Regions from separate parts of the Pectobacterium atrosepticum genome, predicted to be linked through region 3. Evidence: predicted binding sites of a transcription regulator. Region 3 holds the regulator's gene; each other region holds the start of a gene.
The links. The regulator PurR, encoded in region 3, represses purine synthesis genes. The targets are predictions, from matches to a motif close to CANGCAAACGTTTGCNTG.
Positions count from the first base shown of each region.

Region 1: purM (phosphoribosylformylglycinamidine cyclo-ligase) is a predicted target of PurR. The motif match lies at 922-939, and genes of this name have one in related genera.
Region 2: cvpA (colicin V production protein) is a predicted target of PurR. The motif match lies at 1,013-1,030, and genes of this name have one in related genera.

Region 1 covers NZ_CP009125.1:1,408,106-1,410,311, reverse strand. Annotated here, with positions in the region: gene upp (uracil phosphoribosyltransferase) at 72-698, opposite strand; gene purM (phosphoribosylformylglycinamidine cyclo-ligase) at 1,052-2,089, shown strand; gene purN (phosphoribosylglycinamide formyltransferase) at 2,089-2,206, shown strand, end outside.
Region 2 covers NZ_CP009125.1:3,332,390-3,334,595, reverse strand. Annotated here, with positions in the region: gene folC (bifunctional tetrahydrofolate synthase/dihydrofolate synthase) at 1-196, shown strand, start outside; gene dedD (cell division protein DedD) at 186-926, shown strand; gene cvpA (colicin V production protein) at 1,104-1,604, shown strand; gene purF (amidophosphoribosyltransferase) at 1,626-2,206, shown strand, end outside.
Region 3 covers NZ_CP009125.1:2,923,762-2,925,967, forward strand. Annotated here, with positions in the region: gene GZ59_RS12880 (C40 family peptidase) at 1-221, shown strand, start outside; gene cydH (cytochrome bd-I oxidase subunit CydH) at 315-404, opposite strand; gene purR (HTH-type transcriptional repressor PurR) at 795-1,820, shown strand; gene cfa (cyclopropane fatty acyl phospholipid synthase) at 2,129-2,206, shown strand, end outside.

The DNA of each region.
Region 1 (2,206 bases), 1.5 Mb from region 3:
GGTTATGGCGAACCATAGGAAATACTTAGGTTTACGCCAAAAAAAAGCCGACTATCAAGTCGGCTTACCTGTTATTTCGTACCAAATATTTTATCGCCTGCATCACCCAGACCCGGCATGATGTAACCCTGCTCGTTAAGGCCTTTATCGATTGATGCCGTGTACAACTCGACATCCGGGTGGGCTTTCTCCAGTGCGGCAATCCCTTCCGGCGCCGCGACTAAAACCAGTACCTTAATACTGTGACAACCTGCTTTCTTCAGCAGATCGATCGTCGCGATCATTGAACCACCGGTTGCCAGCATTGGGTCAACAACCAGCGCCATGCGCTCTTCGATATTGGAAACCAGCTTTTGGAAATAAGGAACAGGCTCCAGCGTTTCTTCATCACGGTAGATGCCGACAACGCTGATACGCGCGCTAGGGACATTTTCCAGCACGCCGTCCATCATCCCCAATCCTGCACGCAGAATCGGTACGACGGTAATTTTCTTGCCTTTGATCTGATCGACTTCAACCGGACCGCACCAACCATCAATGGTGACTTTTTCGGTTGCCAAGTCGGCCGTCGCTTCATAAGTCAGCAAACTTCCTACCTCGGAAGCCAGCTCACGAAAACGCTTAGTGCTAATATCGTTCTCACGCATCAAACCCAGTTTATGTTTGACTAGTGGGTGTTTCACCTCGACGATCTTCATCATTATCTCCCCATCGGCTAGTGGGCGGACAAAAACGCTAAACGCGTTTTTAAACACCGCTTGCGGCGGCCCGCAGAGCGGCGGGCATGAGAGCCCGTCGTAAAAAAAATCGCGAGATTATACCGCCTTTTTTACTTAGCGCCATACGATTAAGCCTGATCCAGATCAACCGAGAAGAGATATTGTCGCCATTAACGAAAAATAGCCAGCCGATGACTCATCACTCGCAAACGATTGCCTACACTGTTAGAATTAGCGCGCATTATTTTTACCACAGTATGTTTTCTCAATACCGTGTTTTCTGAATACCATCTTTTCTGAATACAACCTGTAACCTTCGTGGGGACTCAGCAGTGACCGACAAAACCTCTCTCAGCTATAAAGACGCAGGCGTGGATATCGATGCGGGTAATGCATTGGTAGACCGTATCAAAGGTGTAGTGAAACAGACCCGTCGCCCGGAAGTTATGGGTGGATTGGGTGGTTTCGGTGCCTTGTGCGCCTTACCGCAAAAATACCGCGAACCGATTCTGGTTTCCGGCACTGACGGAGTCGGCACCAAACTGCGCCTGGCGATGGACCTGAAGCGCCACGATACGATTGGTATCGATCTGGTTGCAATGTGCGTAAACGACCTGGTCGTTCAAGGTGCTGAACCGCTGTTCTTCCTCGACTATTACGCAACGGGCAAGCTGGATGTCGACACCGCTGCCAGCGTGATTACCGGTATCGCGGAAGGCTGTAAGCAATCAGGCTGTGCGCTGGTCGGTGGTGAAACTGCCGAAATGCCGGGGATGTATCACGGCGAAGACTACGATGTTGCCGGCTTCTGCGTCGGTGTCGTAGAAAAATCGGAAATCATCGACGGCAGCAAAGTTCAGCACGGTGATGTTCTGGTTGCCCTCGCCGCCAGCGGCCCGCACTCAAACGGCTATTCGCTGGTGCGTAAAGTGCTTGAAGTCAGCAAGACCGATCCAGAACAGTTCGAGCTGGAAGGCAAATCGCTGGCCGACCACCTGCTGGCACCGACTAAAATCTACGTGAAATCTGTCCTGTCCCTGATTGAGAAAGTGGATGTCCACGCGATTTCTCATCTGACCGGCGGCGGCTTCTGGGAAAATATCCCACGCGTGCTGCCAGAAGGTATGCAGGCGACTATTGACGAATCCAGCTGGCAATGGCCTGCGGTTTTCAACTGGCTGCAGCAGGCTGGTAATGTCAGCCGCCACGAAATGTATCGTACTTTCAACTGCGGTGTTGGTATGATCATCGTACTGCCAGCCGAACAGGCAGACGAGGCCGTTGCATTACTCAATAGCAGCGGCGAAAACGCATGGAAAATCGGCGTCATTACGCAAACCGATGCCGGAGACGCAGTGGTTATTAACTGATGAAAAACATCGTTGTCTTGGTTTCAGGTCATGGAAGCAACTTACAGGCGTTGATTGACGCCTGTAAGAACGGACGCCTTAAAGGAAAGATCGTCGCCGTATTCAGTAACAATGCGG
Region 2 (2,206 bases), 410 kb from region 3:
AGGCCCGCGTGGCGCAACAGCGCAGCAGATTGCCGAGCATCTGACGCGCAGTCAATCATTCCCCGATGTCGTTACTGCCTGGCAGCAGGCGATGTCCGACGCGACGGAGCAGGATATTGTCATTGTGTGTGGATCTTTTCATACGGTAGCGCATGTGATGGAAGCGCTGGATGAGGAGACGGTGAATGGCGAGTAAATTTCAGAACCGCCTGGTCGGCACGGTTATTTTGGTCGCGCTGGGCGTGATCGTCTTGCCTGGCCTGTTGGATGGTAAGAAGAAGCACTACGAAGACGAATTTGCGTCGATTCCGCTGATCCCTAAGCCGGGAGACAGCAATGAGATGGAATCGCTGCCTGCGTTGAACCCGTCGTTACCGAGTCAGCCACCGGAAGGGGCGGAAGCGGCGATGCAGAACAGTGCGGAAGCCGAACCGCCTGAAAATAAAGTGCCTGAAACCCCTACGCAAACACCACCATCATCCCGTTCAGCTACGAATACGCCTGCCATGACGGCACCGCCAGTGGTGGTTGAGCGTCCGCCGGTTCAGACACCTGTGCCAGCGACGCCGAAGCCTCAGCCAAAACCTGAGGTGAAGCCAGAAGTGAAACCAAAGCCAGAGCCTAAACCGGAACCCAAACCGGAAGTGAAGCCTGAAACGCAGCCGACGCAGCAAGCACCTGTCGGACAGGCCTATATTGTGCAGCTTGGTGCGCTGAAAAATGCGGATAAGGTGAACGAAATTGTCGCGAAGCTTCGTCTCTCTGGCTATCGAGCGTATACCGTGCCGTCAACGCCGGTTTCAGGACAGATCACCCGTATTTATATAGGGCCAGATGCCTCGAAGCAGAAGCTGGAGTCTTCGTTGGGCGAGCTGCAACAGCTCAGTGGACTCAGTGGGCAGGTACGAGCGCATTCGGTTCGTTGAGATACCGATTAGATAATAGAATCAGGTATGGCGTATTGTCGGTTTTTTCCGCTGATTATCTATCGATGAAATCGGCGGAAATACGCTACGCAAACGTTTTCTTTTTCTGTTAGAATGCGCCGCGAACAGGATGACGTAGCGGCTTATCGGTAGCATCGTTCATTATTAGGATAGTTCATGGTTTGGGTTGATTACGTCATTATTGGCATCATCGGGTTTTCGGCGCTGGTTAGCCTGATCCGGGGGTTTGTTCGTGAAGCGCTGTCGTTAGTAACCTGGGGATGTGCTTTTTTTGTTGCCAGCCATTACTACGCCTACCTCGCGGTCTACTTCACCCGTTTTGATGATGAGCTGGTGCGTAACGGCATTGCGATTGCCATTCTGTTTATTGCTACGTTGATTGTGGGAGCTATCGTCAACTATGTGATTAGTTCACTGGTTGAACGTACCGGATTATCCGGCACCGATCGCGTTCTGGGCATTTGTTTTGGTGCGCTGCGCGGGGTGCTGATTGTTTCCGCACTGCTATTTTTTCTGGATACGTTCACCGGTTTTTCACAAAGTGATGATTGGAAGCAGTCCCAGTTAATCCCGCAGTTCAGTTATATTATCAGGTGGTTTTTTGACTACCTGCAAAGCACGTCAAGTTTCTTGCCGCAGCATTTGCCGCTGCGGTAGCGCTGATGAGGAAAAGACACCATGTGCGGTATTGTCGGTATCGCCGGTTTTACACCGGTCAACCAATCGATTTATGACGCGTTAACGGTGTTGCAACACCGTGGGCAGGATGCCGCGGGTATTGTGACCATCGATGCCTTTAATTGTTTTCGCCTGCGTAAGGCCAATGGCCTGGTGAAAGATGTGTTTGAAGCGCGGCACATGCAGCGCTTACAGGGAAACATGGGGCTTGGCCATGTACGTTATCCGACCGCAGGCAGTTCCAGCGCCTCGGAAGCACAGCCTTTTTATGTCAACTCTCCGTTCGGCATCACGATGGCTCACAACGGTAACCTGACGAACGCCCACGAACTGCGTAAAAAGCTATTCGAGCAGGAGCGCCGTCACGTTAACACCACGTCCGATTCTGAAATCCTGTTGAATATCTTTGCCAGAGAACTGGACCGTTTCCAACATTATCCGTTGGAAGCCGATAATATTTTTGCGGCCGTTGCCGCGACGCACCAGCAAATTCGTGGTGCCTATGCCTGTGTTGGCATGATTATCGGTCATGGCATGGTGGCGTTCCGCGATCCTAACGGTATTCGTCCTCTGGTGATTGG
Region 3 (2,206 bases):
CGCCGATTAAAAAGAGCGAGCTGGAAAGTGGCGATCTCGTCTTCTTCCGCATCAATAACCGTGGCGCTGCCGATCACGTTGGGGTTTATCTGGGAGAAGGGAAATTTATCCAGTCGCCGCGTACAGGCTCAGATATTCGTATCAGCAAGTTGAGTGAAGATTATTGGCAGGAGCACTACGTTGGCGCGCGTCGCGTCGTTACGCCACAGACGATTCGTTAAGCAGATTATACCGGTTATACCCTAAATAATTCAGACACGTTTATGCACCACAAACGTGTCTGAATGCCAACCAGCGGCGGAAGCACCGATCGGTTAATTCAGCACCGCGATAAAGCTAAATGCGATGATCACAGCCAACGAACCAACGGTTGTCAGCAAAGACATTTTCAGATTTGTATCCATAAACCACTCCTTATTAGCGAACAAGTTTCATCTGAAACTTCATCTAAAAAAAGACACCACCATTCACAGCAGAACCCACGCAGGTGGTTAAAACTACAAATAATAGGGTTATTACGATTCTTTCATAATTCTAGCGAAAAATCTCGGACGAATGCATCACTAATAGTATAAATTAGCCCTTTCACTTTCATGATAAATCGGACACAATCCGCTGTTTATGAAAGCGCTGCGTATCAGTCGAAAAACGTCAACCCAGACCCCTTCGGTATAACATTCGGCATTCTCCTTCTGAAATCCTGTTTTTTAGCTTAGAAGAAGAACTTTAAACGTAGGCAAACGATTAACAATATACTTACGTCTGTAACAGGTAAGTTCAGGAGTCATTTTTAGATGGCAACGATTAAAGATGTGGCAAAACGTGCTGGCGTTTCCACCACAACCGTATCGCACGTGATCAATAAAACACGTTTCGTCGCCGAAGAGACCAAGGCAGCCGTCAGGGCAGCAATCAAAGAATTGCACTATTCGCCCAGCGCCGTCGCTCGCAGCCTCAAAGTTAATCACACTAAATCTATTGGCTTGCTGGCAACATCCAGCGAAGCGCCCTACTTCGCCGAGATCATTGAAGCTGTCGAAAACAGCTGTTATGCCAAAGGTTACACGTTGGTGCTGTGTAATTCTCATAATGACATTGGCAAACAGCGCGCCTATCTTTCTATGTTGGCGCAAAAACGCGTCGATGGCCTGTTGGTGATGTGCGCAGAATACCCGCCGGAGCTATTGGGCATGCTGGAAGATTATCGCAGCATTCCAATGGTCGTTATGGATTGGGGACAAATGCACAACGATTTCACCGATACGATTATCGATAACGCCTTTGAAGGCGGTTATATGGCGGGCCGCTACCTAATTGAACGCGGCCATCGGGATATCGGTGCCATCCCCGGCATTCAAGAGCGCAACACGGGCAGCGGACGCTATCTCGGCTTTTTAAAAGCGTTGAAGGAAGCTGATATCACCGTGCGCAATGAATGGGTTGTTCAGGGTGATTTCGAACCGGAATCCGGCTACAAAGCCATGCATCAGATTCTCGCGCAGAAACAGCGACCTACGGCCGTATTCTGCGGTGGCGATATCATGGCGATGGGTGCCATCTGTGCAGCCGACGAACTGGGTTTGCGCGTACCGCAGGATATTTCAGTGATCGGCTATGACAACGTGCGCCACGCGCGCTTCTTTACGCCAGCCCTGACCACCATCCACCAGCCGAAAGAACGCCTGGGCCAATCCGCATTTTCTATGCTGCTGGATCGCATTACCAGTAAGCGAGAAGATGCGCACGTCATTGAAGTTCACCCGACGCTGATTGAACGCCGTTCGGTTGCCGACGGCCCGTTCCGCGATTATCGCCGCTAACCCCGACGACGCAATACAGACGGTTTTTCTATTCCTGCCCGCTTTCCCTCTCTGCTTGCTTCAGCCAATTTTCTTGTATATTGGCTGGAGCAACTCTAAACTGAACCCTGCGTTTCAGTTTCACTGATAAAACCAAAATAGCGATAGCCGCACGTCAGTAAGCAGGTCCGTGTTTTTTGCCAATGAGCTCCTGTTTACGTGCAAATTTCTTCTTCATTTTTCTCTGGTGACAGCCGATACGTCGGCTGCAGTAAGTGCTGTCCAGGTGTTTTACGATACTTTTATACGTGAAAAGTTAAGGAGACATGATGGGATTACCTTATGCAGAAGAATGGGATCACGATACCGCGCCTTGGTTCCACATAATGCAGGACATGTTGGCCACC